Regions from separate parts of the Bacillus methanolicus genome, predicted to be linked through region 2. Evidence: riboswitches for the same ligand, from Rfam matches in the RefSeq annotation. Region 2 holds a riboswitch; the other holds the start of a gene.
What was found. A riboswitch is a leader RNA that binds a small molecule or an ion and turns the genes downstream of it on or off. The one in region 2 is predicted to bind FMN.
Positions count from the first base shown of each region.

Region 1: another riboswitch for FMN. It lies ahead of C0966_RS08800 (ECF transporter S component); the one in region 2 lies ahead of ribD (bifunctional diaminohydroxyphosphoribosylaminopyrimidine deaminase/5-amino-6-(5-phosphoribosylamino)uracil reductase RibD).

Region 1 covers NZ_PNFF01000001.1:1,750,560-1,754,986, forward strand. Annotated here, with positions in the region: gene C0966_RS08790 (helix-turn-helix domain-containing protein) at 1-935, opposite strand, end outside; gene C0966_RS08795 (ferredoxin) at 1,238-1,486, shown strand; gene C0966_RS08800 (ECF transporter S component) at 2,037-2,618, opposite strand; FMN riboswitch at 2,784-2,924, opposite strand; gene serA (phosphoglycerate dehydrogenase) at 3,210-4,427, shown strand, end outside.
Region 2 covers NZ_PNFF01000001.1:1,546,971-1,551,397, reverse strand. Annotated here, with positions in the region: gene C0966_RS07705 (hypothetical protein) at 1-483, shown strand, start outside; gene C0966_RS07700 (redoxin domain-containing protein) at 721-1,287, shown strand; FMN riboswitch at 1,391-1,539, shown strand; gene ribD (bifunctional diaminohydroxyphosphoribosylaminopyrimidine deaminase/5-amino-6-(5-phosphoribosylamino)uracil reductase RibD) at 1,694-2,812, shown strand; gene ribE (riboflavin synthase) at 2,793-3,443, shown strand; gene C0966_RS07685 (bifunctional 3,4-dihydroxy-2-butanone-4-phosphate synthase/GTP cyclohydrolase II) at 3,462-4,427, shown strand, end outside.

The DNA of each region.
Region 1 (4,427 bases), 200 kb from region 2:
TTTTGAGTTGACTGATCTACATAAGGACTGATATCAAAATCTTTCATATTTAAAGCAATTTCCACAATATGGTCCTCAATCGTGCTCTTTTTTAAATTTCTTACTCGCGCTATTTTTTCCATCGGCATGCCGGAATTAAGAAGCTCATATGTCTTTTTTGCCGAATTGGTAAGCGGTACGAATTTGCCTGCCTCCGGTATAATGAAGTGTAATAGCGGAAACCTGGCAGGTCTTTTTGTAATCGTTTCAATCATATAGTGAAGAAGGTTTAGGAAAGATACGCGGTAATATGTCTGTTCCATTCCCAGTTTTTCAGCTGCTTGGTTTTCCGTTAGCCCAATTCTGTTATAACCGGTGAACCTTATGACAAGGATGGCAGGGTCGATTTGATGATTTGCTTCGAAACAATCTGTTAACTCCTTGTAAAGCTGTTCAGAAAGGTGGAATCGATCTTTTTCTTGTTTCGCTAAAAAATTCTTCAGCCAGACAAGAGTTTCTTTTTTCTTATGGACGGGAACAAAATCCGGCTTGCGATTGATTAAGTTCGAGCATACTTGAATAAAAAGGGACAGGCGCTCCCAAAACAGTTCCGTGACATTGTGATATTTCCACCCGTTTAAAAATTCGGGGACGGGTTTTCTTCGAAATTCTTCATCAAGCATATCTCTTCCTTTTTCCGTTAAAAAAAAATATTGGTCATTCATTTTTTCAATCCAGCCATCTCTTTCAAATTTTCCAACCTTTTCTTCAATCTCAATCCTTGTAATAGATGGAAAAGCTTGAAAGAATGGATGAAGCTGAAACAAGTGGGTATCCTGTATCGTCTGGGATGATTTTTTCCCTTTCAAGAGATGATAAATTGAATAAATGGTTCTCTCTCCGTTAATTTTTTTTAAGCAATATAAAATGATTAATTCCAGGTAGGTGGCCGTCATTTCATCACCTATCCTTACAAAATTTATGTTTCATGACTTTTCCTCATTTTGTTGGTAATAATTAATAATGTAAGAAAATTTATTTGATCCTTTTCCTGTTCATTTATTTTAACATGAATATGATTAATGTTTTATCAAGAAAGGTATAAATGAAAAAGCCTTGTTATGATAAGCATTCTCAATAGATTTTCTATTGAAAAGTTCTTTACACAGTTTTACAATAGGGTTGTGGAATACGGCTCCATTATTTTAGATGGATGACGATAGAATAACTCGTTTATTTAACTGGGAGGTTTTTTTTCATGGCAAAATATACAATTGTTGACAAAGAAACATGTATCGCATGTGGTGCATGTGGAGCTGCAGCGCCGGATATTTATGATTATGATGACGACGGCATTGCATATGTAACTCTTGATGATAACCAAGGCATCGTAGAAATTCCTGATGTTTTGATCGATGATATGATGGATGCTTTCGAAGGCTGTCCAACTGATTCCATTAAAGTTGCAGACGAACCATTCGATGGCGACCCAACAAAATTCGAATAAGAATTTGATAAAACTTTATCGTTAAGTTACTGGCACCCCTTCTTTTAGAAGGGGTTTTTATTTTTCATGGAAACTATCTTTATTGCCAGAATTTTTCATGGTTTACTTTGTGTACTTCTGTCTTGTGTAAGATTTCGGTCAAATAACAAAGGATTTGTCCGAATGAACTAAGAACAAAAAGCGGAAGCGCCCCGCTTAGCCCCGACAAGCACAAGACGAATCACGCAAGAGTCGATAGACTCTGGAGTGATTTGGCTTGTGACCTCGAGGGGCTGGGCGCTCCTCGAAAAGCTAACGCTTTTCTTCGTGCGAAGTATCGCTTCCGTAGCGTTCCTTGTGGAGCCAGATTACGAAACTTCATTCAAAGTTATACACAACGTATGAAATTTATAATTTCCTAAACAATAAAAAAAGGGAGAATCAAGACTATTCTCCCTCAATCATCTGTTATACCATTCGATCACCTATAATCCGGTATCCTTTTTGGGTACAAAGAACAACTTATTAGGTGCACACTTTGTTGGTCTTAATAAGCTGCCCTGTGGTATTATTATGCACTTTCATAAACTTTTTGCTTGCCGATCCACGATTGCAGGCGCGAGAAGATCAGCATAAAGACGATTGACAAAAGTAAGCCTTTTACAATATTGAATGGCAGTATCGCCGTTACAATCAATTGTCTCGTTTCAGGAGCAGACATTGCAGGTGCGTTTAAGAAAAATGTATAGGCCGGCAAAATGAAAAAATAATTTAAAATACTCATAAGGACAGCCATTACAAAAGTTCCGGTCACCAAAGCAATAGTCATGCCTTTTTTCGTTTTAAGTTTGTTATAGACAAACCAGGTCGGCAAGATAAAGATGATTCCGGCCGCAAAATTCGCAATATGTCCTACAGGTACGCCTGTTGGGCTCCCTTTCATCAAATAATCCAGAATATTTTTTATTAATTCAACAAGTATCCCGGCAGCCGGTCCAAATACAAGTGCAGCTATCAGTGCAGGTATATCACTGAAATCGATCAATAAGAAACTTGGAAATGGCGGAATCGGAAAATTCAACAGCATCAATACATATGCAATCGTACTGAGCATTCCCACCGTAACTAGAGTCTTCGTGTTTAATTTTTTCATGTTCCTCTCTCCTTTTGAGATCCATCTCATTGAAGGAAGAAAGGTTCAGCATTAAGTGCAGCCCGTTAAAAATGAAAACTCCCTTAAGAAATCTCTTAAGGGAGTTTTGGAAGGCACACTTAATAAACGTTCAAAATTCCTATATTTTTTGAACGTCCGCAGAACCTCCATCTTCTCCCATCCAGACTATACTGTCGGCTTTGGAATCTCACCAAATCCTGCCTAAATCATATCGATTAGGCTCGCGGGCTTAGAGAATGTCTCATCACCGCCGGTCGGGAATTTCACCCTGCCCCGAAGATAGATCATATTATTTTTCAAAACTTATTATACTGAGAAAAATTATTTTTTGGAAGTATTGTAACTTAAAAATTCGGATTGCATTAAAAACCGAACATTCTTTCTTTAAATAATGAAATCATTAAGTTCTGGATAGTTCAAAAAAATTTCAAAAAAGTGATAAATATTGTCCATTCAAACTTTAAAAAGTTTACAATATAAAACGGAACAATATTTTAAATTGACAGATAAATGTTCGTCTTGTAAAATAGCAGAAAATTGTTCTTCAAAACATAGACAGGTGGTATGGAAATGCACTATATTTTAGTATCAGACTCGATCAGTGAGGAAGGACTAGCGCCATTGCTTGAAATGAAAGATGCCGAAATCATTCAGAAAAAAGTGGACGATCCGGAAGTTCCTCTCGACAAAGTTGAGGCTCTATTAGTACGAAGTGCTACTAAAGTAGACGAAGAACTGATGGAAAAAATGCCGTCATTAAAGATCATTGCCCGTGCAGGTGTAGGAGTTGACAATATTGATGTCCAGGCTGCTACAAAACGGGGAATCATTGTGGTGAATGCTCCTGACGGGAATACGATTTCAGCTGCTGAGCATACTTTTGCGATGATGGCGTCATTGATGAGGAATATCCCACAGGCTCATCAATCGGTTAAAAATTTGGAATGGAAAAGGAATGCGTTTGTCGGCACTGAGCTATATGGTAAAACACTTGGCATTGTCGGCTTGGGCAGGATTGGTTCAGAAATTGCCAAACGGGCAAAAGCTTTTGGCATGACCGTTCATGTATTTGATCCATTTTTAACAAAAGAACGCGCACAACAAATGGGAATAATAGCAGGTTCACTCGATGATGTATTAATGAATGCTGATATCATCACCGTGCATACACCTTTAACTCCTAAAACAAAAGGGCTTATAAATGAACAAACATTAAGCAAAACAAAGAAAGGTGTTTATCTCCTGAACTGTGCCAGAGGAGGCATTATTGACGAAAAGGCACTTGCCAAGTTTATTGCAAACGGGCATGTTGCCGGTGCTGCTCTAGACGTCTTTGAAACAGAGCCGCCAGGGGAAAATCCTTTATTTAAATTTGACAATGTGATTGTTACTCCGCATCTTGGTGCTTCAACAAAAGAAGCACAGCTAAATGTTGCAACCCAAGTTGCGAAAGAAGTCAAGATGTTTTTTGAAGACAAACCAGTTTTAAACTCAATTAATCTGCCGGCTATGTCAAAAGATATATATGAAAAAATACGGCCGTTCCATCATTTAGCAAAACAGATAGGATCGATGCTGTCTCAATGCGTCAAAGAAGGCGTCAATGAAATTTCTGTTACTTATTCAGGTTCAGTTGTCGATCTTGAAACTTCCTACTTAACAAAAGCATTACTTTCAGGGTTTTTTGAAAACAGGATTGATGCAAATGTGAATGAAGTGAATGCCATGCTTACAGCAAAGGAACGTGGAGTTACAGTCGGAGAAAAAATATCTTCGAATACATTCGGT
Region 2 (4,427 bases):
GCCCCGAGCGGCAAATTATTAGGAGAAGTGAAAGATTTGCGGTTTTGGCAATGGAGATGGTTTTTGCCATATTTTATGGACAGGCTGTTTTCAGGCATGTACGGTTTGTATAATGAAAAAGGAGAATTAGCGGCACGCATACATGTTGGAAGCGGGAAAGACAGATACATTAAGATCTATGAAAACGATGAATTATTAGGTCTGTATTTAAGAAAGAATCGAAAGAAAGGCGAATTTGCTTTAGGAGATAGGAAAAAAATGTTCTGTTCGATTCATTCGGAATTGAACGAGGAGATAAATTTTTATAACCAAGCAGGGAAAGCTGTTTGTGAATATAAAAAAGGCTGGATGCCGCTTGAATGGGGAAAATATTTCAGAGATCCAAACACACCGATTATTTCATTTCATCACCTGGCAACAAAGGAAGAAAAAATTGCCGTTATCAGTTTCCTCGTCCAACAATACAGATATCGAAATCATTAACATCGATTCCGCGTTTTTCATAGATATAGTATGATGGAATTTGTGAATGGTCGGTAAATTTGCAAACTGGTTGATAAAAAATGTAAGGTGGTCGAATTCGAAAATTGGTCGATAAATTTGCAAACTGGTTGATAAACCATGGAAAGTGGTCGATAAATCACCAAAACTGGTCGATAAAGCCGAAAACCGGTTCATAAAACAGCCATTCATGTTTCCAACAAAAGAGGTGCCTCAATTATGAAGAAATGGCTAATTTTCGCAGCAGCTGCTGTTCTCCTATTATTTATAGCAGATCAAACATTGGTCCGTGAGAAAAACCAAAGACCAAAAATTGAGAAATATGAGAAGATCAAAAACCCGGATCAGCTGCCGGAAGGAATAGACGTCGGAAAGAAGGCTCCCAATTTTACCCTTGCTGATATAAACGGAAATGAAATTCAGCTTGCTGATTTCAAGGGAAAAAGAGTCCTCCTTAACTTCTGGGGCAGCTGGTGTCCGCCATGCAAAAAAGAAATGCCGCATATGCAGAAGCTTTATGAAAAATATAAAGACGAAAACTTTGTGATTATAGCAGTTAATTCAACAGTTACTGAAAAAAGAAAAGAGGATCCTGTTCGCTTTATTCAGAGACATGGTTTGACTTTTCCGGTTCCAATGGATGAAAAAAATCAAGTATCATCCATGTATGATGTATTATCATACCCGACAAGCTTTTTTGTTGATTCAGACGGCGTCATTCGCAGCAGAATTATAGGTGAAATGAATGAACAATTTATTGAAAAAGAAATAAAGAGACTTCCATAAATTCAAGAGAGTCTCTAATATATTTAGTTCAAATTATTTATTCATAAACTTTTCATTTTAATTAAGACCTATAATATGTTAGAATAACTTTAAAATCGAATAGGGTTTCCTTCGGGGTCAGGTGAAATTCCTAACCGGCGGTGATAGAGGATGTCCTCTTTAGCCCGTGACCCGTTTTCGATTAAATCGGAAACGGTGGATTTGGTGAAATTCCAAAGCCGACAGTTAAAGTCTGGATGGGAGAAGGAAGTTTTGCGTTAAAAAATCTCCTTTTTAACGCTTATTTAGGCATGCGTATTTGGGCCCCGTACATGTTCGTGTACGGGGATTTCGTTTTTATTGAAAATGAGTGGTGTCATTTCTCGATTCTGGCTATGTAAAAAACAAGGAGGAATGGTTCTCAGGCATGCAGGATTATGAGTATATGAAATTGGCGCTTTCCATGGCACGTGCTGCCGTCGGCCAAACAAGCCCCAATCCAACAGTGGGGGCGGTTGTTGTGAAAAATGGCGAGATTCTCGGAATGGGCGCCCATCTTAAAGCAGGGACGCCGCATGCAGAAGTTCACGCCATTCGCACAGCAGGCGAAAATGCACGAGGTGCGGATCTGTATGTAACACTTGAGCCGTGCAGCCATTATGGAAAAACCCCGCCATGTACCGAGCTGATTATCTCATCAGGAATCAAAAGAGTTGTCGTTGCCACTTTAGATCCTAACCCGCTCGTTGCCGGATCAGGAGTCAAGCAATTAAGGCAGGCCGGAATTGAGGTTGAAGTGGGTGTCGGCACAGAAGAAGCGAATTCTATCAATGAACCGTTTTTTCATTTCATTCAAACAGGAAAGCCATATGTCACATTAAAAGCAGCTGTCACATTAGATGGAAAAACAGCAACAAAAACAGGTGACAGCAAATGGATTACATCCACTCAAGCCAGAAGTGATGTCCACCAATTACGCCATGAACACGACGCGATTCTCGTCGGCATTCAAACCGTCCTAAAAGATAATCCTCTCTTAACCACCAGATTGCCCCGAGGCGGAAAAAATCCCATTCGAATTATTTTAGATACACATCTGCGAATTCCACTTGATGCGAATGTGATAAAAGATAAGACTGCGAAAACGATCATTATAACCGGAAATGAACTCGATCGGCAAAAAGCTGGCAAACTGCAAGAATTAGGAACAGAAGTTGTTCCGCTATCGACAGACCGAATTGATATTAATGAGCTTTTAACGGTGCTTGGCAAAAGGCGGATCATGTCCGTACTTGTAGAAGGCGGTTCAAAGGTTCATGCTTCCTTTATGAAAGCTGGAGCATTTCAGCAGCTGATTTTTTATGTGGCACCGAAAATAATCGGAGGCATTGATGCGATTCCGGCAATTGGCGGTGAAGGCCTGGACTTTGTTCGGGAGGCTGAAAAGCTTGAGTTCACTTCTGTAGAGCGTATCGGCCCGGATATTAAAATAACCGCAAAACCGATAAGAACGGACGGTGATAAAAATGTTTACAGGAATAGTTGAAGAAATAGGAAAGGTGCAAAGGATCACCCAGAGCGGGGAAGCTTTACGAATCGTCCTTGAGGGCAAAAAAGTCCTTGAAGATGTAAACCTTGGAGACAGTATTGCCGTAAGCGGTGTTTGCCTAACCGTAACCGATTATACTTCGTCTTCTTTTGCCGTTGATGTCATGCCGGAAACGTACCATTCTACAACACTTGCCGAATTGAAAACGGGCTCAAGCGTAAACCTTGAAAGAGCGATGGCAGCGAATGGACGTTTTGGCGGGCACTTTGTTACGGGCCATGTGGATGGAACCGGAATAATTCTCCGTAAAGAGAAAAAGGACAATGCTGTTTATGTGGATATTGATGTGCCGCCTTCAGGGACGGTATATACAATGTTAAAAGGTTCAATAGCCATTGATGGAACATCGTTAACGATTTTTGGAATAAAAGATAACGTAATAACGGTTTCGTTAATTCCGCACACATATAGTGAAACCGTGCTCGGTATGAAAGAGCCGGGTGCAAAGGTGAACATCGAATTCGATATGCTGGCAAAATACATCCATTCAATTATGGAAAAGAAAAACGGGCAGGATAAAAACAGCAGGGTCACACTCGATCTTTTAAGAGAAAATGGCTTTATGTAAATGAAAGGTGGAAACAGAATGTTCCATAAAATCGAAGAAGCGCTGGAAGACTTGAGACAAGGAAAAGTAGTAATTGTTTGCGATGATGAGGACAGGGAAAATGAAGGCGATTTTGTAGTACTTGCCGAATATGCAACCCCGGAAGTAATTAATTTTATGGCAAAAGAGGGTAGGGGGCTAATTTGTGTTCCTGTTACAGAGGAATTGGCCTCAAAATTACAATTGAATCCAATGAGTGATGTCAATACGGATACGCATGGAACGGCCTTTACGATCAGTATTGACCATATGGATACAACAACAGGAATCAGTGCTTTTGAACGCTCATTGACAGTTCAAAAGATGCTTGAAGATGATGCGTCGCCATTTGATTTTAAACGGCCGGGCCATATTTTTCCACTTGTCGCCAAAGAAGGCGGTGTGTTAAGAAGGGCCGGCCATACGGAAGCAGCTGTTGATTTAGCTAGACTGTGCGGCGCCAAACCTGCCGGAGTCATCTGCGAAATCATGAATGAAGACGGCACGATGGCACGCGTGCCTAAGTTAGAGGAGATTGCAGAAAAATTCGGCTTGAAAATAATTACGATCCAGGATTTAATCCAGTATCGGCTTGATCACGATTCACTAGTAAAAAGAGAAGTACAAATCCAATTGCCGACCGAATTCGGCAGTTTTTCAGTAGTCGGCTATACGAACATACTGGACGGAAAAGAGCATATCGCTGTAATAAAAGGCGAAATCGATGGAAATGAACCGATTCTTGTCAGAGTTCATTCGGAATGCTTAACAGGAGATGTTTTTGGTTCTTATCGGTGTGATTGCGGTCCGCAGCTTGAGGCAGCTCTTAAGCAAATCGAGCAAGAAGGTAAAGGGGTACTTCTTTATATGAGGCAGGAAGGCAGAGGAATCGGCCTTATTAATAAATTGAAAGCCTATAAACTTCAGGAAGAAGGCTATGACACTGTGGAAGCCAACCATAAGCTT